Regions from separate parts of the Rahnella sp. PD12R genome, predicted to be linked through region 1. Evidence: predicted binding sites of a transcription regulator. Region 1 holds the regulator's gene; each other region holds the start of a gene.
The links. Region 1 encodes PurR, which represses purine synthesis genes. Its sites were predicted from a motif close to CANGCAAACGTTTGCNTG; they were not measured.

Region 1 (7,789 bases):
ACGATACCTAGCGGTGAAACCAGCAGCGCGACAATGGCAAACAGCGTCACTTCAAAGAACAGCGCCAACGCAATTGGCATCCCGAGCTGAATCAGACGGCGCAGCGTCGGCCAGTCAGGTTTTGCAAAGCGGGAAGGGGCGACGATATCGCGCATCGTGTAATTGCGGCGCACGTAAAATCGCATCATGAAGAACATGACCCAGTAAACCGTGCCCGTCGCCACACCACAACCTACGCCGCCGAGAGCCGGCGCGCCAAATTTCCCGTAGATGAAGATGTAGTTAACGGGAATATTCACCAGCAGGCCGATAAACCCGAAGACCATGCCGGGTTTCGTTTTTGACAATCCTTCGCACTGATCGCGTAATACCTGAAAGAATAAATACCCCGGTGCACCCCACATGATGGCGTGCAAATAACCGACGGCTTTTTCTCTCAGTTCAGGATCGATGTTGTGCATCAGCCCGATGAGATGATCACACTGAGACAAGACGGCGATGATCAGTACGGAAACGCCGGAAGCCAGCCAGAATCCCTGCTGGATCTGATGGCCGATTTTATCGCGGCGGCCGGCGCCGTTCAGATGAGCAACGGTGGGCGTCAGTGAAAGTAATAAACCATGGCCGAATAAAATCGCGGGCAGCCAGATGGAGGTGCCGACGGCAACCGCAGCCATATCGGTGGCACTGACTGAACCGGCCATAATGGTATCGACAACGCCCATGGCGGTCTGGGCGACCTGCGCAAGGATGACCGGGATCGCAAGCGCCAATAATACCCGCGCCTCTGCAAGGTACTTCTGCACTGATACACCTTTTTTTGTTGATTATATTGAATAAAAAACGCCACACGTGGCGGCATTTAAGAGCGGAAAATAGCCAGAAGATTGTACATCTTCAATATTTTTAAGCAAACAATGCTGTTAATGACCGGTTAAATAATGAAATTCGTCAATCCCAGACTATTTTTGTCCGCAGAGATTTGGCTTTCATTTAATTCTGCGGCAAACTGACCTTAGCGTCGTCTTAATACAGCAGATTTAAACATTGAGGAATAGGCTATGTTTACCGGAATAGTTCAGGGAACCGGAACGGTCGTGTCCATTGACGAAAAACCGAATTTCCGTACCCATGTAGTGCGTCTGCCTGAGGATATGCTTGATAACCTCCAGCTGGGGGCTTCTGTCGCGCACAACGGTTGTTGTCTGACGGTCACAGAAGTGAAGGGGGATTTAGTCAGTTTCGATCTGATGAAAGAAACCCTGCGTCTGACCAACCTCGGCGATCTGAACGTCGGTGATCAGGTCAATCTGGAACGCGCAGCGCGTTTTAATGATGAAATCGGCGGGCATCTAATGTCCGGGCATATTATTTGTACTGCCGAAGTGGCGAAAATTCTGACGTCAGAAAATAACCGTCAAATCTGGTTCCGCATGCCGCATGAAGATTTAATGAAATATGTATTACATAAAGGGTATATCGGGATTGATGGTATCAGCCTGACCATCGGAGAAGTGACCCGCACCCGTTTTTGTGTGCATTTAATTCCTGAAACGCTGCAAAGAACCACGCTCGGCACTAAGCGTCTCGGGGATAAAATTAATATTGAAATTGATCCGCAAACGCAGGCCATCGTCGATACGGTTGAACGTGTGCTGGCCAGCCGCGAAGCCGCAATAGCCACTGCGCAGGCGATGATCGAAAAGGCTGAATAATTATTTTCAGCACGTGTGTGAAGAAGCACCAAAGCAAAAAACCGGACATTAACGTCCGGTTTTTTGCTTTGGTAGCGCGGTAAAAGAATTTTGCGCATTAGCGCGGCACGCGCATCCCGCCATCCACACCTTCAGGGCTGAACACAACTTGCCAGAGCTGAATATCACGCGCTCTGAATGCACCCGCACAGGCATTCAGATAGTAGGTGAACATCCGGTGAAAACGGTCGCCGTAACGTTCTGCCAGTTCAGGCCAATGTTTCTGGAAACGTTCATTCCAGGCCATCAGAGTACGATCATAATCTGCGCCGATGTTGTGCCAGTCTTCCATCACAAACAATGACTCGCTGTTTTGAGCAATTTGCTGGACAGATGGCAGGCATCCGTTAGGGAAGATGTATTTATCTATCCACGGATCGACACTCAGATCTGTTTTGTTGGAACCGATGGTGTGCAGCAGGAAAATGCCGTCAGGTTTGATGTTGCGTCGGGCGACATTAAAGTAGGTCTCATAATTCTTTGGACCCACATGTTCGAACATACCGACGGAAACAACACGGTCAAACTGATCGTTAAGATCGCGGTAATCCTGTAGCAAAATGGTGACGTCCAGACCTTCGCAGCGTTTCTGGGCCAGCTTTTGTTGTTCGGCAGAAATCGTAACACCGACGACGCTGACGCCATAATTGCGGGCTGCAAACTCAGAGAGTCCACCCCAGCCGCAGCCGATATCGAGCAAACGCTGGCCCGGTTTCAGTTGCAGTTTATCGCAGATCATTTTGAGTTTAGCTTCCTGCGCTTCTTCAAGCGTGGTGGCATCTTTCCAGTAGCCACAGGAATATTGCATATACGGGTCGAGCATCAGGGTAAATAAATCATTACCTAAATCGTAATGTTCTTTCCCGACGATCCATGCCCGTTTGCGGGACTGAAGATTGGTGAGGCGTGCTGCTGCGATACGTAGTGTGTCTTTAAAATGGTGGGGGAGTTTATTTTCCAAACCGGCACGGAGAACGCGCTGGAAAAATATATCAAGGCGCTCGCATTCCCACCAACCATCCATATAACTTTCACCCAGACCCAAAGAACCTTCCTGTAAAACACGCTTGAAAAAGTCAGTGTTTTTTACTTTAAGGTCGAAAGGGCGATTACCGTTAACCTGGATGTCTGCCGTAGCCAGCATTTCACTGACTATCCGATACCACTGATTGTCCTGAATGCTTTGGTCTTCTATACACGATGAACTCATAGCTTCTCCATCACTTTCTCTTCTGACTTATTAACCTGCCGGGAAAAGCAAAGGCTATTTGTGCAGGTCTTTATGAGAACAGACGACTTGCGCCACGTCCGATATTCGACACCAACAGAGGAAATTAGAAGAACGCCTGCACACAAAATGTGGGCAGGAAAATCATCCTTGAAAAACGAACCAGAATAAATAGTGTGACGCGATCCTCGCGCCGACGCTAAGTATGTAATAAAAGTATTGTAAAAATGCTATTTTATTGGGTTCAGTTGAGTATAGGCTCGCCGGCTGGCATTCTCAATAGTTAATCGCTGCGAATGTAAATGTCCATTAAGTGATTGTTACTTAAAGTCATTATCACTATTAATTCGCATGCCGTGCCTGCTGTTTCTGCTCCGGTTCCTGTTCACCAGATTGCCCTTCTTCCTGACGCTGTGACAGCCAGCGGCCTAAAACTACCAACAGTAGTGTAGACAGCATCGTGGTGACTGTCGCCATGAGTGGTTGCACAATAAATGCGGAAACCAGCAAACTCGCGAGGAAACACAGACCCAACTGCAGGGTATTTTGCAACGCCGCGGCCTTACCTGTATTAGCAGGAAATGGCATTAATGCATTTGCGACAACAATGGGATAAATCGCGCCATTCACCAAAGCCATCAGACAGAACGGAATTAACAGACTCACCAGCCCCGCATCAGTAAATATAGCCACGCCGAACAGACCCGCCACACTGATGCCATAACCTGCCAGCAGCCACGGCAGGACCTTATTCCCATCCGTTTTGCTGATCAGCACACGACATCCAAAACCGCCCAGTAGGAAAGCAATAGTCTGCGGGACGTAGCTCAGGCCAATCACGCCCGGGGAATATCCCATGTCGCTGAGAATAAACGGGGAACCGGTCAGCCACGCAAAAAAGCCAGCAGAGCAGGCGGCATAAATCATCACGTTACCGCTGTAAACCCGCGAAGCGAGAAGCTTTGCGAAACCGGCTTTATCAGCAGGAGCATGAGCCTTTGGCGCATTTTCACGCAGTGTGAACGTGGTGATAAGTAAGATAGCTGCCACAGCGGTCAGCAGAACGAAAATCGCTTCCCAGTCAAAATGGTTGAGAACCCAGGCGCCCAGTAAAGGTGCCAGAGCAGGGGAAAGCGCAACCAGCGGCATGATGCTGGCAAAGGTTTTTTTAGCAACATCGGCAGAAAAGCGATCCACCACCAGCGCCTGCCAGGTGACGGCGGCGGCGCAGACGCCGACAGCTTGCAGAAAACGCAGAGCCAGCAGGGCGCGGACATTCTCAACCCACAGCACGCCCAGACAACCGACAACAAAGAGCGCCAAGCCAATCAGCAATACCGGTTTGCGGCCAATCTTGTCGGACAGTGGCCCCCACAACAGCTGGCCGATGGCAAATCCGCCAAGGAAAATACTCAGGCTGGCACTGATCATCCCCGGGCTGGTCATCAGGCTGGTTTGCATTGCACTGAAGGCCGGAAGGTACATATCTGTCGCTAAAAAGCCAAGCATGCTCAGCCCGGCAAGATAGAGCATAAATCCAAGTGAGGGTTTCATTATTGTCTCTTTAATTTATTTATTGCAGATGATTTGACGCGGAAATCGTATCGGATGCGGAGTTTAACGCTTTGATAACAGGCTTGTGAAACGCTAATATTTGCAATCTGCTATCAAAAATATTGAAGGCTAAACGATGTGGTCAGAATATGCTCTTGAAGTGGTCGATGCTGTCGCCCGAACAGGCAGTTTCAGCGCTGCTGCGCAGGACTTGCACCGGGTTCCTTCTGCCATCAGCTACACCGTTCGTCAGCTTGAACAGTGGCTGGCTGTTCCGTTGTTTGAACGCAGACACCGCGACGTTGTTCTGACTCCTGCCGGTAAAGTTTTTGTCGATGAAGCACGCGTTCTGACAAAAAAAATGATAGCGACCCGCCGCCAGTGTCAGCAGGTCGCCAACGGCTGGCGCGGAGAATTACGGGTGGCCGTTGACCGTATCGTTAGACCCGCGCGGACGCGGCGGCTGGTGCTGGATTTCTATCGCCATTTCCCGGATACCGAACTCATCATTCATTCTGAAGTCTTTAACGGTGTCTGGGACGCGCTGGTAGACGGGCGGGCGGATGTCGCCATCGGCGCGACGCGGGCGATCCCCGTCGGAGGACGGTTCAATTTCCGCGATATGGGTTTTATGGACTGGCATTGTGTGGTCAGCGCACAACATCCGCTGGCGCAGACGTCGGGAACACTGAGTGACGATCAGTTACGGCCTTATCCGGCGCTTTGCCTGGAAGATACATCGCGGACATTGCCGAAACGCGATACCTGGACGCTGGATAACCAGCGGCGGCTGGTGGTTCCCGACTGGACGTGTGCGCTGGAATGTCTGAATGAAGGTTTATGCGTAGGCATGATGCCGGTTCACCGCGTGACGCCCTGGATTGAACAGCAGAAATTGCAGGTTCTGTCGCTGGAAAATACATTTCCGGACAGCCCGTGCTGCCTGACGTGGGATCAGAGCAATCCGTCGCCTTCGCTGGCGTGGCTGCTGGAATACATGGGCGATACGGAAACGATGAACCGGGAATGGTTGCGCGACTGACAAAAAAAACGCCTGCGGCACAGGCGTTTAATGAAAGTTAACGGCGGTAATCGCGGTACGGGCCGTCGGCCACGGAACGGCGCTCAACCAGTTTCGGATGCACTTCAATGGTCTGCGACTCTTCGCGTTTGCTGATAATTCTGTCCAGCAGCATGGTAAATGCCATTTCGCCCAGACGTTCTTTTGGCTGATGAACTGTCGTCAGTGCCGGCGAGAAATAGCGCGCATTACGCACGTTGTCATAGCCAATCACGGAAATATCCTGCGGTACGCGCAGGCCCAGTTCATCGGCGGCACAAATTGCGCCCATTGCCATCACGTCGCCGCCACAGAATACGGCCGTCGGACGGTTTTTCTGCATCAGAATTTTGTGCATGGCCTGATAGCCCGATTCCGGCTCAAAGTCGCCCTGAACGACCCATTCTTCACGAAGAGGAATATTGGCTTCCGTCAGTGCTTTCACGAAGCCCTGGAAACGGCCGCCGCCGGTGTTTCGCGCCAGCTGCCCCGGGATCACGCCGATATCACGATGACCACGTTCAATCAGATAACGTCCGGCCATATAACCGCCTTCGAACGCGTTATCGATAATGCTGTCGGTGAAATTCTTACGCGCTTCGCCCCAGTCCATCACAACCATCGGGATGGAGCGGTATTCTTCAAGCATGTTCAGCAATTCGTCCGGATATTCCGCGCACATCACCAGTAAACCGTCGACGCGCTTTTGCGCCAGCATTTGCAGGTAGGCCTGTTGCTTCTCCAGATTATTGTGCGAGTTACACAAAATCAGCGTATAGCCTTTTGAGAAACAGCTGTTTTCCACGGCCTCAATCACTTCGGCGAAGTAGGGCGCTTCACTGGACGTTGCCAGCAGGCCGATAGTTTTAGTGTTATTGACCTTCAGGCTGCGTGCCACGGCGCTGGGAGAATAGTGTAACTCTTTGATTGCAAGGAGAACCGCGGCTCGGGTTTCTTCGGCGACGAAACGGGTTTTATTGATGACGTGCGACACGGTTGTGGTGGAAACGCCAGCGCGCTTTGCGACATCTTTAATCGTTGCCATGTAAAAAATGACTCCTGTGCTCACGTGTTTCAGCACGTTAGCATTATGTTAATCGTTTGCTTGCGTGGATTTAACTGCTGACTTCGAAAAGGGCAGTGAAATCGTTGGGTGGATTCTTCAGAGTGAGGCGTGAAATGCTCTCGGGTGAAATCGACCGGCACACAGGCGTGGTAACCGACAATTTTCACTTATAATGCAGGAAAGTGGAAGTAAAATTGTCATGAACCTGTTGTCATTCAGCACAAGATTTTAAATGCGAATTGTGAGAAAATGCGTTGGCACACATTTAGTGTGGCTAAACGAACGCCACAATTTGATCCGTAAGGGGGTTTGATGGACAGCAACCTGAAATTTTCTTTGATCACTACGGTCTGCGCTTTGCTCGTGATTATTGCTTTCAGCTTCACCGCAGTGATGAACTGATTTGCGTGAAAGCCGCAATAAAAAAGGGCGATTACCTATAACAGGAATCGCCCTTTTCAATTTTACGCAGTCACCCGTTCCGCCGATACTCTTCCCTGCAGAAACTCTTCGTTAAATGCTATTCAATGGCTGATTAGCGAAACTTCAGACTTAACGAATTGTTTATTATCGGATCGTCTTAGGGGTCATTACCCGACGTGCGCCTACATAATGATCTTGCCAGTAATCGTCACCCAGTGAGGTGATCTTAATGTCTTCGCCGGTGCGCGGTGACTGGATAAACTTCCCGTTTCCTACGTAAACACCGACATGGTCTGCGGCGCCTCGGTTATTAATCCGGAAGAAAACCAGATCGCCGGATTCTAATTCACCCCGTTTGACCGGAGCCGCATCGCGCAAGTGGTACATTTCATTCGCTGTGCGGGGCATTTTAATGCGGATCAAATCTTTGTATGCGTAGTAAACCAGTCCGCTGCAGTCGAAACCTGTATTCGGTGACGTTCCGCCCCAGCGGTAAGGTTTGCCGACCTGGTGCATCAGTTTGGTCATCGCAGTTTGTTGTGCGTGCTGATAACGTTTCTTGTGTGTGGCGCTGAGCGTTATCGGTTTACTGTCTTCTTCACGTAACTTTTTGCCTTTGCGGTGGCGGCCATACGCTTCTTTTTTACTGGCCTTTTCACTGCTGTTTTTAGCGAGAGAGCGGGTTTTCGTTTGCTTCCCTGCTT
Region 2 (7,789 bases), on a different contig from region 1:
CGAAAACCAGCGCCGCATTGGCGAGATTGCAGGAACGCGGTCTGCCGTACATTTCCGTGCTGACTGACCCGACCATGGGTGGCGTTTCTGCCAGCCTGGCAATGCTGGGTGACATCAACGTCGCTGAGCCGAAAGCGCTGATCGGCTTCGCCGGTCCACGTGTTATCGAGCAAACAGTTCGTGAAAAGCTGCCGCCGGGCTTCCAGCGCAGTGAATTCCTGATTGAGAAAGGCGCGATTGATATGATCGTGCGTCGTCCGGACATGCGCGCCAAACTCGGCAGCGTTCTGGCGAAACTGACCGGTCAACCGGAGCCGAATGTGTCTGACGTCCATTCTGCTGTCGACGGCTCTGCCGCTGACCATCATCAGGATGCCTGATCGGACGAGGTAAAAGCCGGTCAGCTTTTCGGGCGGTAACCTGTTTTATGCCGCCCGGCACCTCCTGGCTGTGCTTTTACTCTTCGTCAGTTCTGACAAAGAGGGCATTGCCTGCTATCACAGTCTGGTGATGTAGTGTCGAAGTGAACCTAACTCAGGTTGAACGGGGCTCATGCAAAATCAACTTATCCCTCAAGCCACGTCGCCTTTGGCCACGTGGCTTTATTATCTTGAAAACCTCCATTCTCAGGCTATCGAGCTTGGCCTTGACCGGGTCAAAGCGGTGGCGACAAAACTTAATTTGCTGACACCTGCGCCATGCGTCTTTACCGTCGCAGGAACCAACGGCAAAGGCACCACCTGTGCGACACTGGAAGCCATTCTGATGGCAGCGGGTTACCGTGTGGGCGTTTACAGTTCCCCGCACCTTGTCCGCTATACCGAGCGCGTCCGTATTCAGGGCGAAGAGTTGCCTGAGTCTGCGCACTGTGCCTCTTTTGCGCTGCTGGAAGCCGGACGTGGCGATATCTCCCTGACCTATTTCGAGTACGGCACGCTGTCCGCGTTACAGCTGTTCAAACAGGCGAAGCTGGATATTGTTATCCTCGAAGTCGGGCTGGGCGGGCGTCTGGATGCGACGAATATTGTTGATGCGGACGTATCAGTCGTCACCAGCATCGCGCTGGATCATACTGACTGGCTGGGTTCCGATCGCGAGAGCATTGGCCGCGAGAAAGCCGGTATTTTCCGTTCAAACACGCCAGCCGTCGTTGGTGAGCCGGATATGCCGCAATCTATTGCCGATGTGGCAAAAGAGAAACACGCAGATTTATACCGCCGGGGTGAGAGCTGGAATTTCGCGGCAAACGCCGGAAACTGGCGCTGGGCGGCTTTGCAGGATGGCGAAGAAGTCACCATACTGGACGAATTGCCGCTGCCGAATGTTCCGTTGCCAAATGCCGCGACGGCGCTGGCCGCGTTGCATTATTCGACGCTGAATATTCCTGAAGATGCGTTACGCAATGGCTTACAGCGTGCTGCACTGCCGGGGCGTTTCCAGACGGTCAGTGAATCGCCACGCCTGATCCTTGACGTTGCGCACAACCCGCACGCCGCGGCTTATCTGGCCGGACGGCTGGCTGAACAGCCGCGCCAGGGCGGGAAAGTGCGTGCGGTGGTGGGAATGTTGAAAGACAAAGATATTGCCGGTACGCTGGCTTGTCTTTCGCCTCAGGTGGATGAATGGTATTGCGCACCGCTGGAAGGGCCACGTGGCGCCAGCGTTGAAGAACTGGCCTCGCACCTGCCTCAGGCGCGCCGGTTTGATGATGTGGAGTCTGCCTGGAGACAGGCTATGCAGGAGGCGGCTCCTCAGGATATTGTGATTGTCTGCGGTTCGTTCCACACCGTAGCTCACGTAATGGATGCTATCGACACGGGGAAAACCAGTGGCAAGTAAGTTTCAAAATCGTCTGGTCGGGACGGTCATTCTGGTGGCGCTGGGCGTTATCATTTTGCCCGGTTTACTCGACGGCAAGAAAAAGCATTACGAAGACGAATTTGCGTCTATTCCATTGGTGCCAAAACCGGGTGATGTTGAGGAACAGGATTCTGTACCGCCTGTCACGCAGTCATTACCCGCTCAGCCGCCGGAAGGCGCAAATCAGGCCATGAACGGTGCGCAGGACATCGACAGTGCGGCGACCAATACCAATGCCGCCAATCATGGCAACGTAGCGCCGGGGAACACGACGGTCGAAGCACCGCCGGTTACGACGCTGCCTGAGCAGAAGAAACCGGTGCAAACGGCGCCAGCGAAACCGGCCCAGGTCAAACCTGCGCCTCAGAAACCGAAAGTGATTGAACCTAAACCGCTGGCGGAAGCCAAACCGGTGGTGAAACCAAAACCGGTCGAACAGCCGAAGCCGGCAGAACAACCGAAGGTCGTCGCTGAACAGCCGAAACCGGTTGAACAACCGAAAGCCGTGGAACAGCCTAAGCCTGCGCCGGAAGAAAAAGCACCAGCGGGTCAGTCTTATGTTGTACAGCTCGGTGCATTGAAAAATGCGGCGAAAGCGACCGAGATTGTTGCGACTCTGCGACTTTCCGGGTTCCGTGCTTATTCTGTTCCGGCGACGCCGGTGCAGGGACAAATCACGCGGCTTTATGTGGGTCCGGATGCGTCAAAACAAAAACTGGAAGCTTCACTCCCTCAGCTGCAACAGCTCAGCGGGTTAGGCGGACAGGTGCGTGCTTATTCGGCGCACTAATCTTGCGGTTCCCCGTGAGAGCGGGGAAGCCGGAAGGCACTAAAAACACAAAAAATACCAGGGAGGGCACAAGCGATTTGTGCCCTTTTTCTATAAGATCGCCGGGTTGGGATTTTATAGGTTTATGCTGCGGTTGAGGTTTTTTTAATCGCTATTATTAATTTGTCTGACCGGCTGATTTCCGCTACGCAAACGTTTTCTTTTTCTGTTAGAATTCGCAGCGATTTGGATGCCGGGGTAGACGCGACTAGATTAGACACTGGAATTGTTAATGGTCTGGATTGATTACGTCATCATTGCGGTTATCGGATTTTCTGCTTTAGTCAGTTTAATCCGTGGCTTTGTTCGCGAGGCTTTATCACTGGTTACCTGGGCTTGCGCCTTCTTTGTAGCCAGTCATTATTACCCGTATCTCGCCATCTACTTCACGCGTTTCGAAGATGAGTTAGTTCGAAACGGGATCGCAATTGCCATCTTGTTCATCGCGACGTTGATCGTAGGTGCAATTGTCAACTATGTGATCAGTTCACTGGTTGAAAAAACCGGGTTGTCCGGCACTGACAGGGTGTTAGGTGTGTGCTTCGGCGCACTGCGCGGTGTACTTATCGTCTCCGCGATGCTGTTCTTCCTGGATACCTTCACCAGTTTTTCGCAAAGTGACGACTGGAAACAATCCCAGTTGATCCCACAGTTCAGTTATATCATCAGGTGGTTCTTTGACTACCTGCAGAGCACGTCGAGTTTCTTGCCAAAACATATTTAGTTCTGGCAGCGCTGAAGAGGAAAAGACAACATGTGCGGTATTGTCGGTATCGCCGGTTTCATGCCGGTAAACCAGTCGATTTATGACGCGTTAACGGTGTTACAACACCGTGGGCAGGATGCTGCTGGCATCACCACCATCGATGCCAATAACAATTTCCGTTTACGGAAAGCCAATGGCCTGGTGAAAGATGTGTTTGAAGCCCGCCATATGCAACGCTTACAAGGCAACATGGGTATCGGCCATGTTCGCTATCCAACGGCTGGCAGTTCCAGTGCCTCAGAAGCTCAACCTTTCTACGTCAACTCTCCGTTCGGCATCACACTCGCCCACAACGGTAACCTGACCAATGCTCACGAATTGAGAAGCAACCTGTTCGAAGGCCAGCGCCGTCATGTGAACACGACTTCCGATTCTGAAATTCTGCTCAATATCCTGGCGAGCGAACTGGACCGTTTCCAGCATTACCCGCTGGAAGCCGACAACATTTTTGCCGCTGTGGCTGCCGTGAACCTGAAAATTCGTGGTGCTTATGCCTGCGTGGCGATGATCATCGGCCATGGCATGCTGGCGTTCCGTGACCCGCACGGTATCCGTCCGCTGGTGATCGGTAAACGTACGCTGGAAGATGGCCGCAACGAGTACATGGTCGCGTCTGAAAGCGTGGCGCTTGATACGCTGGGCTTTGAGTTCCTGCGTGATGTCGCACCGGGCGAAGCGGTGTATATCACCGAGAAAGGCCAGCTGTTTACCCGCATGTGTGCTGAGAATCCACAGTACAACCCATGCCTGTTCGAGTACGTGTATTTCGCACGTCCTGACTCGTTCATCGACAAAATTTCCGTCTACAGTGCCCGTGTCCGTATGGGTGAAAAGCTGGGCGCGAAAATTGCCCGTGAATGGGAAGATCTGGATATCGATGTGGTCATTCCGATCCCGGAAACCTCCTGCGATATCGCGCTGGAAATCGCGCGTATTCTGGATAAACCGTACCGTCAGGGTTTTGTGAAAAACCGCTATGTAGGCCGTACCTTTATCATGCCGGGCCAGCAGGAACGCCGTAAATCTGTACGTCGTAAACTGAACGCTAACCGCGCTGAGTTCCGTGATAAAAACGTTCTGCTGGTCGATGACTCCATCGTGCGCGGCACCACCTCTCAGCAGATTGTTGAGATGGCACGTGAAGCCGGTGCGCGACGTGTTTATCTGGCCTCTGCGGCGCCGGAAATTCGTTTTCCGAACGTTTACGGCATCGATATGCCAAGCGCAAATGAACTGATTGCCCACGGTCGTGAAGTCAGCGAAATCAATCAGATCATTGGCGCCGATGCGTTAATCTTCCAGGACCTGAGCGACCTTATCGCCGCAGTGAAAGAAGACAATACCGACATAGAGAAATTCGAATGTTCCGTATTCGACGGTGTTTACGTCACCAAAGACGTTGACCAGAACTATCTGGAATACCTCGAAGCGCTGCGCAACGATGATGCTCAGGCATTGCGTGGCCAGCAGGAAGCTGAAAACCTCGAAATGCATAACGAAGGCTAATCCCTTTGAAATGCGCCCGCTCAGGCTGAAAGGCCGGGCGGGCGCGTTATTATTGTTTACTCCGCCCGTTTCCCCGCCCCAATTCCCGTGCCTTTAGGTTGCCAATTCCCCGGCATTCCGGCAAAGTCAGACCCATTCTCCGGCGTGTATACTGATTCATATTGATGGTTCATTCATATTGATTGTTTCGCGCGAAATTTCAGAGGCAGTGTTTATGAAACGACTTATTGTCGGTATTTCCGGCGCCAGCGGTGCGATTTATGGCGTCCGGTTATTGCAGGTTCTACAAAGCGTGCCGGATATCGAAACCCATCTGGTGATGAGCAACGCCGCCCGCCAGACGTTGACGCTGGAAACGGACCTGACACTGCGCGATGTTCAGGCGCTGGCTGATGTGGTGCATGATTCCCGCGATATCGCCGCCAGTATTTCCTCCGGCTCATTTAAAACCACGGGCATGGTGATTTTGCCTTGTTCGGTCAAAACCCTATCCGGCATTGTGAACAGTTATACCGACGGTTTACTGACGCGTGCGGCGGATGTTGTTCTCAAGGAAAGGCGTCGTCTGGTACTTTGCGTGCGTGAAACCCCGCTGCATCTGGGGCATTTACGGCTGATGACGCAGGCCGCCGAGCTGGGCGCGGTTATTATGCCGCCGGTTCCGGCGTTTTATCACCGGCCGGCAACCGTGGAAGATATCATCGATCAGACCGTCAACCGGGTGATCGACCAGTTTGATATCGAACTTCCGGAAGACTTATTTGTTCGATGGCAGGGCAGCCACTAAACTTTCTCACCGCGTTACGCACCTCTTTTGCGCAATACCGTTACATTGCACCAACAATGATCACAATTTGATTCATTAAGGTGCAGTGTTCGCGGGCGCTTCAGCTATTCTTCCTTCAGACCTTTGAAAACTTTCATTATCCCGATGCTTTTTTGAACGGTTTTCGTTCTTCATGAGATGAAAATCACCTTACGGAGAAACGGCACGGAACGTGCATGAGAAAACCTGGCAAAAAGCCATTTGCGCCGTTCAGCAAACTATAAAAAGACGTTCATTCACGCACACACAACCACAACAGATGAATAATCACTGAGGCTAATGTATGAAAAAGTTGTTCAAGGTTCTTCCGCTGGTTCTGGTCTTAGCCAGTGCAGGTAGTGCATTTGCTGCCGCGCCTAAAGCAATTAATATCGGTACTGATCCGACTTACGCCCCATTTGAATCAAAAGACTCCAGCGGCAAGCTGGTAGGTTTTGATATCGACCTGGCTAACGAGATGTGTAAACGTGCAGCCATCAAATGTACTTACGTTGAAAGTGACTTTGATGCGCTGATCCCTTCTCTGAAAGCGAAGAAAATTGATGCGATTATCTCTTCCCTGTCGATCACTGAAAAACGTCAGCAGGAAATTGATTTCACAGAAAAACTGTACGCAGCTAACGCCCGTCTGATCGCGCCAAAAGGCTCTAAAATTCTGCCAACGCTGGACGCGCTGAAAGGCAAAAACGTCGGTGTTCTGCAAGGTTCTACTCAGGAAGCCTATGCAAACGCAATGTGGCAGCCAAAAGGCATCAACGTGGTGGCTTACCAGAACCAGGATCTGATCTACGCCGATCTGGCTTCAGGTCGTCTGGATGTGGCTTTCCAGGATGAAGTGGCAGGTAGCGAAGGTTTCCTGAAACAGGCTGCCGGTAAAGATTACGCGTTCGCGGGTCCTTCCGTGAAAGACGATAAATTCTTCGGTGTGGGCACAGGTATGGGTCTGCGTAAGAACGAAACCGATTTGCAGGCTGCGCTGAACAAAGCGTTCGACAGCATGCGTAAAGACGGCACTTACGACAAACTGGCCAAAAAATACTTCGATTTTGACGTTTACGGCGGCTGATTTGCGCTGTGAGATGTGCCAAAGGGAGCGGTTCGCCGCTCCTTGCGGTTCTGACGCAGGGTTAGCGTAACCTGCGCCGGGATCCACTGAAGACAGGACAAATACATGCTGTATGGGTATTCCCAGGTAATTATCCAGGGCACATTGGTGACACTGGAGCTGGCGATTTCGTCAGTGATTTTAGCGTTGGTGATCGGGCTTATCGGGGCTGGCGGGAAACTGTCAAAAAGCCGGGTTATTTCGGGTATTTTTGGCTGTTACACCACGCTTATTCGCGGCGTCCCTGACCTGGTTTTAATGTTACTTATTTTCTACGGATTGCAGATTGCGCTTAACAGCCTGACTGAATCATTAGGTTTTTCTCAGATTGATATCGATCCTATGAGCGCGGGTATTATTACCCTGGGCTTTATTTACGGCGCCTATTTTACCGAGACGTTCCGCGGTGCTTTTATGGCGGTTCCCCGCGGTCAGATTGAAGCAGCGACGGCGTTTGGTTTCAGCGGCTCGCAGATTTTTCGTCGTATTTTATTCCCTGCCATGATGCGTTTCGCGCTGCCCGGAATTGCCAACAACTGGCAGGTTATTTTGAAAGCCACCGCGCTGGTATCCCTGCTCGGCCTCAATGACGTGGTGAAAGCGACGCAGCTTGCAGGCAAAGGCACGTATCAGCCTTTTTACTTCGCGATTGTTGCGGGTGTGGTTTATCTGATTTTCACCACGCTGTCGAACGGCGTGCTGGTCTGGCTTGATCGCCGTTATTCGCTGGGTGTGAAGAGGGCGGACCTATGATCGAAATTTTACAACAATACGGCATGTCCTTGCTGTACAGCGACGGCTACCGTTTTACCGGCCTGGCGATAACGCTGTGGCTGTTAATCAGCTCCGTCGTGATGGGCGGATTACTGGCGGTTCCGATGGCGGTTGGCCGCGTTT
Region 3 (7,789 bases), on a different contig from region 1:
CGCTGATCCCTTTGCCAGCCAGTGCGTCACACACTTCCTGGCAGTCGCGCTTGGTATTACAGAACACTACGCACGATGTCGGCTGATGCTGGTACAACACCGCCGCCAGCAGGGATAAACGCTGATGTTTATCCGCTTCGATAAACACCTGCTTGATGTCTGCCACATCATCTTCGCCTTCAATTTCCACTTTCAGCGGCTCGCGCTGGAATTTGGAGCTGATGCGTTCAATGCCGTCCGGATACGTCGCGGAGAACAGCAGCGTCTGGCGGGTTTGCGGCGTATAGCTGACCACATCTTCAATATCTTCACTAAAACCCATGTCCAGCATGCGGTCGGCTTCATCGAGCACCAGCACTTTGAGATCATCCAGCTTCAGCGTGCCTTTGCGCAGGTGTTCCTGAATACGGCCCGGCGTGCCGACCACGATGTGCGGCTGACGAACCAGCGATTCGTTCTGAGGGCCGATTGACTGGCCGCCGCAAAGGGTCAGGATTTTGATGTTCTGGGTAAAACGCGCCAGACGACGTAATTCTTTACTGACCTGATCGGCCAGTTCGCGCGTCGGGCAAAGCACCAGCGCCTGCGCCACAAACTGTGAAACAGTGATGCTGTTCAGCAAACCAATGCCGAAAGCGGCTGTTTTACCACTGCCGGTTTTGGCTTTGGCGCGGACGTCCTGACCTTGCAGGATAGCGGGCAAAGAGGCTTCCTGAATCGGGGTCATTTCGGTGTAACCCAGTTCATTCAGGTTGGAAAGTTGCTCAGCGGGCAATGTCAGGACAGAAAAGGAATGCGTGCTCAAGGCGATAACTCTTTATGTGAGGCAAAAATCGGGGCAGCGGCAGGAGATCTGGCGCCATGGTTTGCTAAATGATAACAGAGACGCCCGCAGACTGCCTTAAACAGCAGAAAACCGGCTTAAAAAATCCTGTAAATCCCCTTCTTACGTAGACAGGGAATTTTTCAAACACGCCGCGCAATCGTTTTCGTCCCTGATAATTTCAGATATACTGCGCCGCGAAATTCTTACTTTCCTTCATCAAAGATCTGGGTACGAAGCTATGTTAACCATTGGTACTGCACTGCGCACCGGCGCCACCCGCGTCATGTTGTTAGGCTCTGGCGAGCTGGGTAAAGAAGTGGCGATCGAATGTCAGCGCCTGGGTCTGGAGGTGATCGCCGTCGATCGCTATGCGGATGCACCCGCGATGCAGGTCGCTCACCGCAGCCATGTCATTAACATGCTCGATGGCGATGCGCTGAAAGCCGTTATTGAAAGCGAACGCCCTGATTTTATCGTGCCGGAAATTGAAGCTATCGCCACCAGCATGCTGGTTGAGCTGGAAAAACAGGGCCATAACGTGGTGCCGTGCGCCGAAGCGACGCGTCTGACCATGAACCGTGAAGGCATCCGCCGTCTGGCCGCGGAAACCCTCAAACTCCCGACATCGACGTATCAGTTTGCTGACGACGAAGCGTCTTTCCGTCAGGCCGTCGACGCAATCGGTTATCCGTGCATCATCAAGCCGGTGATGAGTTCATCCGGTAAAGGCCAGAGCCTGATCCGCAGCGCTGAGCAGTTACAGACAGCCTGGGATTATGCCCAGCAAGGTGGCCGTGCCGGTGGAGGACGCGTCATTGTTGAAGGTCTGGTGAAGTTTGATTTTGAAATTACGCTGCTGACTATCAGCGCCATTGACGGCATTCATTTCTGCGCGCCAATCGGGCATCGTCAGGAAGATGGCGATTACCGCGAATCCTGGCAGCCGCAGCAAATGACCGAACTGGCATTGCAGCGCGCGAAAGATATCGCGGAGAAAGTGGTGAAGGCGCTGGGCGGCAAAGGGCTGTTTGGCGTTGAGCTGTTTGTCTGTGGCGATGAAGTGATTTTCAGCGAAGTTTCACCGCGTCCACACGACACCGGAATGGTCACGCTGATTTCTCAGGATATGTCCGAGTTCGCCCTGCACGTTCGCGCATTCTTAGGTCTGCCGGTTGGGAAAATCCGCCAGTTCGGCCCGTCGGCTTCCGCGGTTATCCTGCCGGAACTGACCAGCAGCAACGTTTCTTTCAGCGGGCTGGAAAACGCGCTGACCGGTTTCAACCAGATCCGTCTGTTCGGTAAACCGGAAATCAGTGGCAAACGCCGTCTGGGTGTGACGCTGGCGATTGCCGATAACGTTGAAGACGCGGTTGAGCAGGCAAAACAAGCCGCAGCGGCGGTTACCGTTAAAGGCTGATGCCTGAATAAAGATGAAAAAAAACCGGACTCCGCAAAGGGTCCGGTTTTTTTTATGCCCGATATGGACTTATCAGGGCAGAAATTTACTCGTCTTCGTCATCAAAGATAACGGTCACGCGATCGCCTTTGTGCGTTTCACGGATTTCTTCCGCAACGGTTGCAATGGCTTCGCCGCTGCTCATTCCGGTTTCCATTAACTGGCGGATACGATCGGCGGCCTGTTCTTGTTCGGAATGTGATAATGAAGGCATACCTGTCAGCATGGGAGATTCCTGTTGTACGTTAAACCGGCCCGCAGGCTGCGGGGTTGCACAGTATACGCCTTATTGCTGCAAATCGCCTGTGCTGCTTTCAGGCAGCCGAATCTATGTTAGGATCGACGCTATAATACGTTTTAATTGCGCCCGGAAGCTCTTACCTGCCATGCAATCCACCCGTTCCGTAAATTTTCATACTTTGCCTTATCATACCGATGCGCTGTCCGAGCAATTTTCTGCGCTCTCAGCTTTACCGTGGGCCATGCTTTTGCATTCCGGCTCTGCGCTGCATCAGCATAATCGCTTTGATATTCTGGTGGCGGATCCGCTGGTCACGCTGACGACGCGCGGTGATATCACGCAAGTTGAGCAAAACGGTGAAATAACGTCACGGACAGACGATCCGTTTGCCCTGCTGGAAGAATACCTTTCGGCATCCGGTTTGCAGGCGGAAAGCTCGCCTGATTTTCCGTTTCTGGGCGGCGCGCTCGGGCTGTTTGGCTATGATTTAGGGCGGCGTATTGAGGCGCTGCCCGACACGGCAGAACAGGACATCGCTCTGCCGGATATGGCGGTGGGTATTTATGACTGGGCGTTGATCGCCGATCACCATCTGCAACGTGTGACGCTGATTTGCCACCAGGATGTTGCCGGCCGCCTGCACTGGCTGGCGCAACAGAAGGCCACCGCCGCGCAGCCTTTCCGGCTCAAAGCGCCGTGGCAGTCCAACATGACCCGCGAGGCATACGGTGAAAAATTCCGCCAGATTCAGGAATACATTCACAACGGCGATTGCTATCAGATTAACCTCGCGCAGCGATTTTCAACGCACTATTCCGGTGAGGAGTGGCAGGCATTTTTGCAGCTGAACAATGCGAATCGTACCCCCTTCTCGGCGTTTCTACGTTTGCCTGAAAACACGGTGATCAGTCTGTCGCCTGAACGGTTCATCTGGCTGAAAGACCAACAGATCCAGACGCGCCCGATTAAAGGGACGTTGCCACGCAGCGAGGATCCCGCAGAAGATGCACATCAGGCTGAGCGGCTGGCGGCATCGGAAAAAGATCGTGCGGAAAATCTGATGATCGTCGATTTATTGCGAAATGACATTGGCCGCGTTGCCACGCCGGGCAGCGTGCGCGTTCCCGAATTATTCAAAGTCGAGCCTTTCCCTGCGGTCCATCATCTGGTCAGCACCATCACAGCAAAACTGCCGGAAGCGTGCCACGCCAGTGCGTTGCTGCGCGCCTGTTTTCCCGGCGGCTCGATTACCGGCGCACCGAAAGTCCGCGCGATGGAAATCATCGAAGAACTTGAGCCACAGCGACGCAACGGTTACTGCGGCAGCATTGCATACATCAGTTGTTGCGGCACGATGGACAGTAATATCACCATCCGCACGCTGCTGACGGCGAAAGGGAAAATTTACTGTTGGGCAGGCGGCGGGATTGTGGCTGACAGCCAGGAACAGGCAGAATATCAGGAAACGTTCGATAAAATTGCCCGCATACTGCCTCAGTTAGGAGACGTTCAGCCGTGACTTTGCTGGAACAACACGCACCCGTGCAGACTTTTTCCCCCGCGGTGGAAGATTTCATCCTGCGCTTTCAGTTGCAGCAACCGCGTATGCCTGCCCCCGCATTGCGCGGAACCCGTCACGCCGCCGTCTTAATTCCGATTATCTGCCGGAAAGAGCCGACAATCTTACTGACGCGCCGTTCCGATCAGCTGCGCAAACACCCCGGTCAGGTCGCCTTTCCCGGCGGCGCAGCCGATGCAACGGATGCCTCAATTATTGCCACCGCGTTGCGGGAAGCTCAGGAAGAAGTCGCTATTGAGCCGGAACAGGTTCACGTTTTAGGCACGCTTTCACCGCAGGACAGCAGCAGCGGTTTTCAGGTGACGCCGGTTGTCGGGCTGTTGCCGGTCGATGTGACGTTCCATCCGGCTGAGGATGAAGTCGCCGAGCTGTTTGAAATGCCCTTGCAGGAAGCCTTTGACCTTGCCCGCTACCACACTCTGGATATTCATCGCAGAGGCATCCATCACCGGGTGTATTTATCCTGGTATCAGCAGCAATTTGTCTGGGGACTCACGGCGGCGATCATCCGCCAGCTCGCCCGGCAGGTTGAAGTCTGAGCCCGCTGATTACATTCCGATCACACTTTTGCATCAAATAAGTTTATTTCATGCGAAAAATGAAACTTTTGCCCCTCAGGCCTTTTAAACTATAGATTGAGCCACAAGTTCAGTTGTGGCTGTCAGGGATCCCGTTCCCTGCCGTAATTCATTACAGGAGTATTCGACGTGATTAGCGTTTTCGACATGTTCAAGGTCGGGATTGGCCCTTCCAGTTCCCATACTTTGGGCCCGATGAAAGCCGGGAAACAGTTCGCTGATGACCTGCTCGAAAAGGGCATGATGCCTGCCGTTACGCGTGTCGCCGTGGACGTTTTTGGTTCCCTGTCTCTCACAGGCAAGGGCCACCACACAGATATCGCCATTATTTTAGGTCTGGCGGGTAACCAGCCAGATACCGTCGACATCGACGGCATTCCCCACTTTATTCGCGACGTTGAGCAGCGTCAGCGCCTGCCGCTGGGTGAAACTCAGCACGAAGTCGATTTCCCCCGTGACACCGGCATGGTGTTTCGCGGTGAGAATTTACCGCGCCATGAAAATGCGATGCAAATTCATGCCTTTACGGGCGATAAAATGATTTACAGCAAAACCTACTACTCCGTCGGTGGGGGTTTTATTGTCGATGACGAGCATTTCGGTCAGCCGGTGCTTGATGAAGTGACAGTGCCTTACAGCTTTAATTCCGCCAGCGAAATGCTGGCCAAGTGCAAGGAAACCGGCCTTTCGTTGTCAGGTTTGATGATGAAAAATGAGCTGGCCCAGCACAGCAAACAGGACATCGAACAGTATTTCGAGAAAATCTGGCACACCATGCAGGCCTGCATCGACCGTGGTCTGAATACGGAAGGCGTTCTGCCTGGCCCGCTTCGCGTTCCGCGTCGCGCCTCTGCCTTGCGCAGAATGCTGGTGTCCAACGATAAACTGTCTAATGACCCGATGAACGTGATCGACTGGGTGAACATGTTTGCCCTGGCCGTGAACGAAGAAAATGCGGCCGGCGGGCGCGTGGTGACGGCGCCGACGAACGGCGCCTGCGGGATTGTTCCGGCGGTGCTGGCGTATTACGACCAGTTTATTCAGTCCGTCAGCCCGGATATTTACCTGCGTTATTTCCTGACCTCCGGCGCGATTGGCATTCTCTACAAGATGAATGCGTCGATTTCGGGTGCGGAAGTCGGCTGTCAGGGCGAAGTCGGCGTGGCCTGTTCTATGGCCGCGGCGGGCCTGACAGAACTGCTGGGCGGCAGCCCGGAACAGGTGTGCGTGGCAGCGGAAATTGGCATGGAACACAATCTGGGCTTAACCTGCGACCCGGTTGCCGGGCAGGTTCAGGTTCCGTGCATCGAGCGTAACGCGATTGCTTCTGTAAAAGCCATCAACGCCGCACGCATGGCCTTGCGCCGGACCAGTGAGCCACGCGTTTCGCTGGATAAAGTGATCGAGACAATGTACGAAACGGGCAAAGATATGAACTCGAAGTACCGCGAAACGTCCCGCGGTGGTTTAGCCATTAAGGTTCAGTGCGACTAATCATTTGCAGGATTTTTCGTCTCCAGGCGGCTGGCGGGTTGGACCATTTTTGGCCCGTTTGCCGCAGGAAATACCACTCCGGTGGGAGCCGGTAGCAATAAAACCTTCGCTAACAACAACCTGTTGTATTATCAATACATAATGGTAGTGACACTTGCATTATACCCTGCAGGTACGGCATGCTGATTTCCGCCTGATTTTCCCGTTCAGAGAACCTCTCTATACACTGAAAATACATGCCGAAAATATGCAGAAAAAACACACGTGACAACGTCACTGATACGGATTTCGTTTGATTTTTGCCGGGAAAAATAGGGAGTTTTCCACAACTCAGGCAGAGCGTCCGGCGATTTACAGCTACTATCAATAAGAACAAAACGGCTGTGACGCATCGGTAAACCTTTAAAAATAATAATTTTGAGCCTGCATTTAACACGGGATAAAAGGATTAGAACGATGCCGTTCTCCCAGACCGGACTTGCGAAGTATCGTTACTATCGCATTGCGCTTGCCTGCGCAATGGGGATATTTACGCTGCTTCTGACTCTTGGCATTCGCATTTACGAACAAGCTCAGGTCATCGCAGAAGATCAACAACGTGTGGCTATCCATACCGTTGAAAAATTGGAGAAATTACTCGAACCTGCGTCGCCCGCAGGAAGAGCGATTCCTATCGACCAGACGCTAAGCTGCAACGCGCTGCAACCGGTTATGCAACAAACTGTCGCCCGTATGCAAACGCTGCGATCCATCAGTCTGGTCAGTAACGGCACCATCATCTGTTCGAGCCTGATCGGGGCTTTAGATCTGAATTTCAACAAAACACTGCCCACTCTGGCTCAGGGCAAAACTCAGCTTGATCTGCGCGCGTCAAAATGGAGCAAGGTAGATGCGCCGACGCTGGTTCTCTGGCAACCCACGACGCCGGATAATCTTAACGGCGAACTGTTTGTTTATAACATCGGTGTCCTTTCGAACTTCCTTCTTGAGCCCCAGCCACCTTACGCCAGCCACATCGTATTAAATGTCGGAAGACAAAATCTCGAATACGGCAGTGACGAGATTGTTGAAAGCAGTCACCTCCCGCAGCCCGCACTGCTGAGCGTCAGCTCTGATAAATACGATTTTTCCGTGTCGCTCTATGGCGAACAAGCCAGCGATTTAGCCTGGAGTGAGCTGTTATCTCACCTGCCTCTTTCGGTATTAATCAGCCTGCTGACCGCCACCGCGGTTTATCTGCTTTCCGGCAGCCGGATCAGTCTGGCTTATCCGATCAGCCACGGGATTTCGCACCGCGAATTTAAAGTCTACTGTCAGCCCATTATTAACAGTACCGATGGACGCTGTATCGGCGTAGAAACCCTGATGCGCTGGAAAAATCGCCGTCAGGAATGGGTGTCGCCCGATGTTTTTATTCCGCTTGCCGAACAGCACGGGCTGATCATTTCGCTCACGCGGTACCTGATTCAGACGGTTGCGGATAATCTGGAAGTGTTCCCTGCCACACCGGGTTTTTACGTCAGTATTAATGTCGCAGCGCAGCATTTTAATAACATGGAAATTGTGGATGACATCCGCAAAATCTGGCTTCCGGCGCAACCTTCGGTTTCCCTGA
Region 4 (7,789 bases), on a different contig from region 1:
TCTTTGATAAAAAGCCCGAAATCGTGGCTAACATTGTCGCTGCTCGCAGTTTAACCTTATTTACGACGGCGCATGGCATAGCCAGAATCGTTGATCGCTTCGGATTAAAAAGTATTCAGTGCACATTAGCGCTTATCGAAGATGCTGCCTGTAAAATTTACCAGCCCGCACTCAAACCTCGTGAACTTAAAGATTTTTATATAAAAGAAAACTTTGTTGCGTTTACTCAGACCCGTGCAGATATCGGTTTTTCAACGGATATCCGGCAGGGAATTTTTGATGCCGGTACTGTGATTTACTGGGCATTGCAGATTTCCGTGTATCTTGGTTTTACAGAATTGTTTATCGCAGGCCTGGATATGAACAACTTTGATAAGCCCCGGTTTTATGAAAGCCAGAGCGAAAAACAACCCACGAACCTTGAAGGTATTTTTACAAGCCTTGTTTTACCTGCATTTGAACATGCCAGCTTATTACTTAAAGATAAGAAAATAAGAGTTGTTAATCTTTCAGTCAATAGTGCTATTCCAGACTACATTTTTGAAAAGGTTTCATATAATGATGCATTTTTTAAGAAGAATTAATGCAGAGCATCTTTATTATTTATTTTTTACATTGTTTCTTTTCTTCAGTGCAATTTTTTGCGGCTATACAAGATCGACAAACCTCTTCCATTTATCGGGAATAGCTTTCCTTTTCCTAATTTTCAGAAACAAAACATTTCGCGATAGCCTTCTGCATAAAAAACAAATGCTTTATGGGCTGTTTTTTTGCTCAATCTATCTTTTGTATTTTTCACTGAGCACCCTTTGGGGAGACATCCCGTCAAACCTTGAGTCAGCGTTAACACACAGTTTATACATTCTGATCTTTGTCGCCATGGTCGCGAAAATATTAAGCAGCGAGAAAAGAGAGATTGCTCTGACAGCGATAATTTTCGGATTTGTTGCTTTAGCGCTCTTCTTAATTGTTATTGATTATCAAAACTTACTGACCAACCGACTGATGAGCCCAATATCTCCCGGACCGAGTAATGTCATCGATGTCGGTGGATACTTTTCAATCGGGATAATTCTGTCTTTGCTGGCGTTCAAAGAGAGTAAGAAACCTGTGTTTATCATCACAGCATCTATACTTTTTATCGCATTATTACTCACTCAAAGCCGCGGGCCCTTTATTGCTCTTCTGATCTCTCTGATCGTAACGTCGCACTATAAAATCCTTTCCAGGAAAAACGTTTTAATTGCTGCCATCGCACTGGTCGTTGTCATCACAGCCATGTCATATATTGGCATTACTGAGATGGTCATTGAACGTTTTCAGGAGCTATCATCGCAGGTTTACTTACGTCTCAGTATCTGGCGACATACTTTTGAGGTGATCTCTCCTGACATAGTTTTCGGTTACGGTTTTGATAAGAGTCTGAATTTCATTAATTACAGCGGCGAGCACATCACAACGACACATAGTTTGTATCTGGGCGCCATGCTGAAAGGTGGGTTAGCAGGCTTAGTTTCACTTCTGCTTCTGCTTGGTTATGTCGCTCGCAGGGCGTTTGGCTACATAAAAGAAGACAGGCGCTTTGAAGCGGCAATCTTCATTTTTATGCTGATTTTTTATCTTTCTCAGGGAATGTTTAACCTCGGTAATCCCAGCGAAACCTGGTACTTATTCTGGTTCCCGATAGGTGTCTTGCTGGCCGGAGAAATAAAGAAAGCCCAATAATAAATGACGAAATAGAGCAAGGGAGAAATGTCTATTCCCTTGCTCTCACCATCAGCGCGGTAACAATAATTCGATTCTTTCCAGAACATCCTCAGCATTAATGATAGCTAAAGGCTGTATCTTTATATCTGCCGCCAGATTTTTAATATCTGTAGAAACACGCATGATCTGGTGCAATTCCATATCCTGATAAGGCCCTGTATGGTCAGGATTTGCTGTCACGAAAAGGCTGACAGTTTTAGTTTTCAGCGCGACGGCAAGATGAAGCGGTCCGGTATCTCCGGTAACGAGTAAATCCATGTTTTCTATAATGCCCATCAATTGCTTCAGATCGGTTTTTCCGATAGAGCTGGTCACCCTTTTTGCTTCATCTTCCGATAATGAATTCAGGAAGAATTTTTCATAGGCCAGTTCTTTTTTTGTCCCAATCAGCACAACTTCATACTCCGGCCCCAATTGGAAAAGTAGTTTCGCAAGCTCAGAAAACTTTGATATCGGCCAGCATCTTATTGGTTCAGAGGCGCCCATCTGAAAACCAATAATTTTCTTTCCGGCTTCTTTATTAAGATGCGGGAAATCAACTGGAATAACCATTTCATTATTGGATACATCGCAACCTAACAAACTGCACATATTCAATTTTCGTTGAATCAGATGGCAGCTTAAAAACGATCCTTCGTTGACAAGCCACTTTTCCATCCCAATATTCTTACCGCCGTATATATCCTTGACGATATATTGGGAGCCGGACATCACTGCACTAAGAATGTCGTAGGGCGCTTTTGAGTGTAAGACTACCGTTAATTGAGGAGGCTGCTCTTTAAGTTGTTTGACCAGTTTTTTGACGTGTTTTACTTTCTCATCCCAATACACTATCCGGTCAAAAAAAAGACTTCCCTCGACGAGGGTTTTATTTTTTTCACTGGAGACCAGTGTAATAAACGCATCCGGATAACGTTGTCTTATCGCACGAATGGCGGGCGTATTGAACATTAAATCGCCCAACGCCGTAGTCGAGTAAATGGCAATACTTTTAAAATTCTCTTCTGACGAGAATGACTTGCGGCTTTTCAGTGTAGGTTTAATCTTTACATAACAATGTAAGAAAAGATTAATCCAAAATATTTTCATTCTTTTCTGCGACATTTTAGTTCATCTTCCGTTGATAATATTCTGCCAGAGTCATCCCCTGTGCCCGTTCGCTTATCCAGCTAAACAGCTTTTCCAAATCGTCGTAGAGTCTTTCAATGTCTTGTTCGTTTTTAAACGTCGGGCTTCCGCCAGGCATGAACTCTGAAGAGTGCAGCATGAACTCGATATAGTCGGAGCCCTGCTTCAGAGACTGTTCAGCAACCTTTTTCATATTCTCAACATTGCCACCGGATGGGCGCAACCAGAGCGTAGAGGGTGAACGGTTCTTTCCGCGAAGTTTATCGTAGCCGCTCTTAATATGATTGAGCATTCCCGAGTGCTTAAGCTGAATACTCATCGGGACTTCAAGAAGAGGAGAGTTGCCCGCTTTTGCAATATCATTGAGGTCAATGAAATAAGCCTCTTTCGGGAAACGGCTGTAATCCGTTCCGCCCGCCCCTTCAGGGTTACCCGGTGAAGATGACCAGTTCACATGCGGCGTCACCGAACAATCAACAAGATATCCCTGCTCAACCAGCAGCGACGCATAACACTCATTAAACGCCCAACGACCCGCGCGATGGCTGAGCATTTTGGTCTGGAAATTGTCTTCCAGCAGTTGCGTCATAAATGCCACTTTGGCCTTGATTTGGTCTTTAGGGAATTCGATCAGATAAGGCTTGTGTCGCCAGTCATCATCGGTCAGCGCGACAAGTGGAGGGCTATTCCAGGCATGCAAATGCATGCCAACTTCGCCCTGCCCCCGCCGGATCACATCACTGGCAAACTCCACATAAGCAGCATCCTGCGCCATTTCATAATTCGTCAGATAAACGGGCTTAAAGGCATACTTTTCGCAAAGGCTCTGGAATCGCGGCAGAAAGCGGGTGTTCTCAGTGGAAATGCGCTCATGATTTTGCCAAAGATTGTCACCCTCGGTATCTATGGTGATGATAAATGCGGGTTTTTTCATTGAACTGGCCTAATTTTATCTTATTAATCAAACGTACAGGATGACGGTTACGCGGGCATGCCCATGCAAACATACCGCTATGACAACAATTTATTGGATTGTTTCTATTTTTTGGGATTTTCACCCTCAACGCAAGAACCGTGTTGGGTGTAGCCTGAGGCTTCAGTGTACTTTAGAATCGTACTTTGATTCCTAAACAGTGATGAATTATGACGACTGCTCAAGCACAAAATCCGGATTCCTCTATCAAGCGTATCCTTATCATCAAACTACGTCATCACGGCGATATGTTGCTGACGACCCCGGTCGTCAATGCATTGAAGGCGCGTTATCCTGACGCTGAAATTGATATGCTGATATACCAGGAAACCCGGGATATGCTCGCAGCAAATCCTTCCATTCATTACTTGCATTGCATCGACCGCACCTGGAAAAAGCTCGGAGTGTGGTCCCATATGGCTCATGAAATTCATTTAATGAAACAGGTCATGTCCCGCCATTATGATCTGACGCTCAACTTAAGCGATCAGTGGCGAAGTGCCATCGCAACCCGACTCACCGGCGCGTCTGTCCGCCTGGGATTTAATTTTCCAAAGCGTCAGGGTGCATTTTGGCGTTTTTGCCACACCCAACTGGTCAGTACAAGAAACCATCATGCACTTCATACCGTTGAACAAAATCTCTCCCTTCTGGAACCCCTTCAGCTTCCGTCGATAAAACCGGAAGCCACGATGAGTTATGCTCAGGAAGACAGTGAAAAGGTACAGCATTTATTACAGCAGAATCAGGTTTCTGGCCGTTATATTGTCGTGCAGCCTACCTCTCGATGGTTCTTCAAATGCTGGTCAGAAGAAAAGATGGCCGCCATGCTCACGCAATTGCGCGCTGAAGGCTATCCCCTGATTGTCACTTCCGGGCCGGACAAACACGAGCTCGCCATGGTCGATCGTATCCTGAAACTTTGTCCGCAGATCAATGTGATTTCTCTGGCGGGCAAATTAACGTTGCCCCAGCTTGCCGCCTTGATTGATGGTGCCGCGCTATTTATCGGCGTGGATTCTGTCCCGATGCATATGGCGGCGGCTTTGAAAACTCCGCTCGTCGCTCTGTTTGGCCCGTCAAAACTGGTTTTCTGGCGCCCGTGGGAAGCCATAGGTGAAGTGATTTGGGCCGGTGATTTCGGGCCACTTCCTGATCCGGACAATATCGATACCAACACATCAGAACGTTATCTGAATGCCATTCCCGTAAACGTCGTGACTGATGCGGCCAGGAGATTATTAGCATGAAAGCATTCCGGCTTGCTTTAGTCCGCCAGAAATACCGCCCTGACGGAGGCGCCGAACGGTTTGTTTCCCGGGCGCTGGAAGCACTTGAAACCCAAAATATCGAGCTTAATGTCATCACCCGCGAATGGCAGGGTGACATAAACCCCGACTGGAATGTGCATCTGTGCAATCCCTGGAAATTTGGTCGTGTAAGCAGGGAACGTGGTTTTGCCAATGCGGCCCGGCAAATCTGGCAAAAAGAGAACTTCGATTTAGTGCAAAGCCACGAACGAATACCAGGCTGCGATTTATACCGGGCCGGTGATGGCGTTCATGTCAGATGGCTGGAAGAGCGTTCGCGATTGTTGCCTCAGCACAAAGCGAAAAGACTTTTCACCGACCGGTTTCACCGTTACGTCATGCAAGCAGAAAAGGATATGTATGCCGCGTCAGAGCTGAAAGCGGTCATCTGTAATGCCGAAATGGTTAAAAAAGAAATCATTGAGCGGTTTTCTGTGCCAGCAGAAAAAATTCACGTCATTTATAATTCTGTAAATAACCAACATTTCATACCCGCTACAACCCCACTGCGTGCTCAGTTACGCCAGCAATATGGTGTGCCGGCAAATGCAACTTGCATGATTTACGTTGGCTCGGGCTTTGAGCGCAAAGGCCTGGACGCGGCAATCAAAGCCATTTCAGGAACGTCGCGACATCTTCTGGTAGTCGGCAAAGATAAAAATGAGCCACGGTACCGCGAATTAGCGGCTGCAACCGGCTGCAAAGATCGGGTGCATTTCTTTGGCGTTCAGCAAAATACGCTGCCGTTCTATCAAATGGCTGATGGATTGCTTCTTCCTACACTATACGATCCATTCCCCAACGTGATTCTCGAAGCCATGGCCTGTGGCCTCCCCGTGATCACTACCCCAACTTGTGGTGGTGCCGAGTTTATAGAAAATGGAAGAAACGGATTCGTTTGTGATGCGCTGGATATCAACGACCTGCAGCAAGCGATTATGGCTCTGCCGTCTAATGTGGTAGATTCTCGCGAGTCTCTAAACTCACGGGAAACGGTCATGAACAATACGCCTCAGCGCCTTTCAGAGCAGCTTCTTAACCTCTATAAAGAGCTTCTGAACCGATGATAAATATTCTGATTGTTATTGATGGTTTGCCTGGCGGCGGTGCTGAGAAGGTTGTTTTGACATTAGCTGAAGGCTTCCTGCGCGCCGGACACCGTGTTTCGCTATTTTCATTAAGAGACGTTTGTGAGTATCCGCTGCCGGAAGGTCTGAACTACCGGGTGATCAAAGATAAATGCCGCGCGCCGTGGCGTAAAATCACTGAGCTTACACGACGTGCCCGGTTGCTTGATCAGGCCGTACAATCCAGCGATGAGTTCGATTTGGTATTATCAAACCTGCACAAAACTGATCGTATCGTTTCCCGCAGCAAATGCCTCCCCCGCCATAAAGTCTGGTTTTGTTTACACGGGATGTTCTCAGCGTCTTATCTGGGGCACCGGACTGGCCTAAGCCGCTGGCTGAAGAAACTCAAGATCAAAAGGGTTTATCAGAACCGGAATCTCGTGACCGTTTCACAGGCTGTGGCAGATGATTTAGCCCATTTCAAACTCCGTCCCTCGCAGCTTAAGGTGATCTACAACCCGTTCGATATTGAAGCAATCAGGCTGGCAGCAGCTCAACAATGTGAGTTTTCTCCGGGATCGTACCTGATTCATGTAGGTCGTTTTCATGAGAATAAGCGCCACGACCGGCTCATTCAGGCTTATGCTGAAAGCCATATCGAACTCCCTCTGGTTCTGCTGGGCCAGGGGTCAGAGGCGAAAACCGAAAAGCTGAAAACATTAGCTCAGGATCTCGGCGTGGAAGACAAGGTTCTGTTTCCCGGATTCAGGCCTAACCCTTATCCTTTCATTCGAAATGCAGCAATGCTGGTGCTGAGTTCGGACAGCGAAGGGTTTGGGAATGTATTAGTTGAAGCCCTACTTCTGGGCACCCCGGTCGTCAGCACACGTTGCCCGGGCGGCCCGGCTGAAATCCTGCAAGGTGAACTTGCCCGCGGGCTGGCTCAGCTGAACAGCCATGATTTAGCCAAAGTGATGGTGGATATTTACCAGAATCCCCCGGAAATCAATCAGGAAACGTTATCAGGCTTTGGCATTGAACCTATTTGCGAACAATATTGCTCGCTGGCAAAAAATGCTGAGAGCTAAATAAGAATTCATTCTGAGCACCCGCTGCTCTACGTCTATTCCAGGATAATTATGCTGCAGATCCCTTCACTGAGTATTATCGTTGCCGTTTATAACGGGGAGAAATTTCTCGCCCAGTTTTTCGACAATATCATCCAGCAGGCATTAACCGATTTTGAGATGATTATTGTTAACGACGGTTCAACGGATAAAAGTGCAGAACTTATTGAATCCTATCGGGAATCTTTTGAGGCGTTCAAGGTATTCACAATTGAAAATCAGGGCGTTTCTACCGCACGTAATCACGGTTTGTCGCAAGCCACGGGCCAGTATCTGGCATTTCCGGACATCGATGACAATATTCATCCTGGTATGTATCAGAAACTGCTGGAGATGGCTGATAAGAACTCGCTGGATGTAGCAACCTGCAACGGGCGCTATGTTTATGAAAATAGTGAAAAAAACAAAATAATC

Region 2: the regulator PurR is predicted to act here: its motif matches at 2,836-2,853, upstream of cvpA (colicin V production protein).
Region 3: the regulator PurR is predicted to act here: its motif matches at 4,765-4,782, upstream of KWG64_RS18295 (L-serine ammonia-lyase).
Region 4: the regulator PurR is predicted to act here: its motif matches at 3,866-3,883, upstream of rfaQ (putative lipopolysaccharide heptosyltransferase III).

Annotation. Positions count from the first base shown of each region.
Region 1 is NZ_JAHTMS010000011.1:42,412-50,200, forward strand. It holds gene KWG64_RS19885 (MATE family efflux transporter) at 1-806, opposite strand, end outside; gene KWG64_RS19890 (riboflavin synthase subunit alpha) at 1,062-1,715, shown strand; gene cfa (cyclopropane fatty acyl phospholipid synthase) at 1,813-2,964, opposite strand; gene punC (purine nucleoside transporter PunC) at 3,325-4,536, opposite strand; gene punR (DNA-binding transcriptional activator PunR) at 4,673-5,578, shown strand; gene purR (HTH-type transcriptional repressor PurR) at 5,616-6,641, opposite strand; gene KWG64_RS25910 (YnhF family membrane protein) at 6,975-7,064, shown strand; gene KWG64_RS19920 (C40 family peptidase) at 7,230-7,789, opposite strand, start outside.
Region 2 is NZ_JAHTMS010000001.1:602,072-609,860, reverse strand. It holds gene accD (acetyl-CoA carboxylase, carboxyltransferase subunit beta) at 1-380, shown strand, start outside; gene folC (bifunctional tetrahydrofolate synthase/dihydrofolate synthase) at 553-1,839, shown strand; gene dedD (cell division protein DedD) at 1,829-2,650, shown strand; gene cvpA (colicin V production protein) at 2,922-3,413, shown strand; gene purF (amidophosphoribosyltransferase) at 3,444-4,961, shown strand; gene KWG64_RS02705 (UbiX family flavin prenyltransferase) at 5,176-5,748, shown strand; gene argT (lysine/arginine/ornithine ABC transporter substrate-binding protein ArgT) at 6,071-6,853, shown strand; gene KWG64_RS02695 (histidine ABC transporter permease HisQ) at 6,959-7,645, shown strand; gene KWG64_RS02690 (ABC transporter permease) at 7,642-7,789, shown strand, end outside.
Region 3 is NZ_JAHTMS010000009.1:160,277-168,065, reverse strand. It holds gene dbpA (ATP-dependent RNA helicase DbpA) at 1-805, opposite strand, end outside; gene purT (formate-dependent phosphoribosylglycinamide formyltransferase) at 1,065-2,243, shown strand; gene KWG64_RS18310 (YoaH family protein) at 2,329-2,508, opposite strand; gene pabB (aminodeoxychorismate synthase component 1) at 2,669-4,042, shown strand; gene KWG64_RS18300 (CoA pyrophosphatase) at 4,039-4,641, shown strand; gene KWG64_RS18295 (L-serine ammonia-lyase) at 4,810-6,174, shown strand; gene KWG64_RS18290 (EAL domain-containing protein) at 6,631-7,789, shown strand, end outside.
Region 4 is NZ_JAHTMS010000014.1:46,769-54,557, reverse strand. It holds gene KWG64_RS21995 (sugar glycosyltransferase) at 1-584, shown strand, start outside; gene KWG64_RS21990 (O-antigen ligase family protein) at 559-1,725, shown strand; gene KWG64_RS21985 (glycosyltransferase family 9 protein) at 1,777-2,871, opposite strand; gene KWG64_RS21980 (polysaccharide deacetylase family protein) at 2,873-3,829, opposite strand; gene rfaQ (putative lipopolysaccharide heptosyltransferase III) at 4,036-5,118, shown strand; gene KWG64_RS21970 (glycosyltransferase family 4 protein) at 5,115-6,245, shown strand; gene KWG64_RS21965 (glycosyltransferase) at 6,245-7,336, shown strand; gene KWG64_RS21960 (glycosyltransferase) at 7,388-7,789, shown strand, end outside.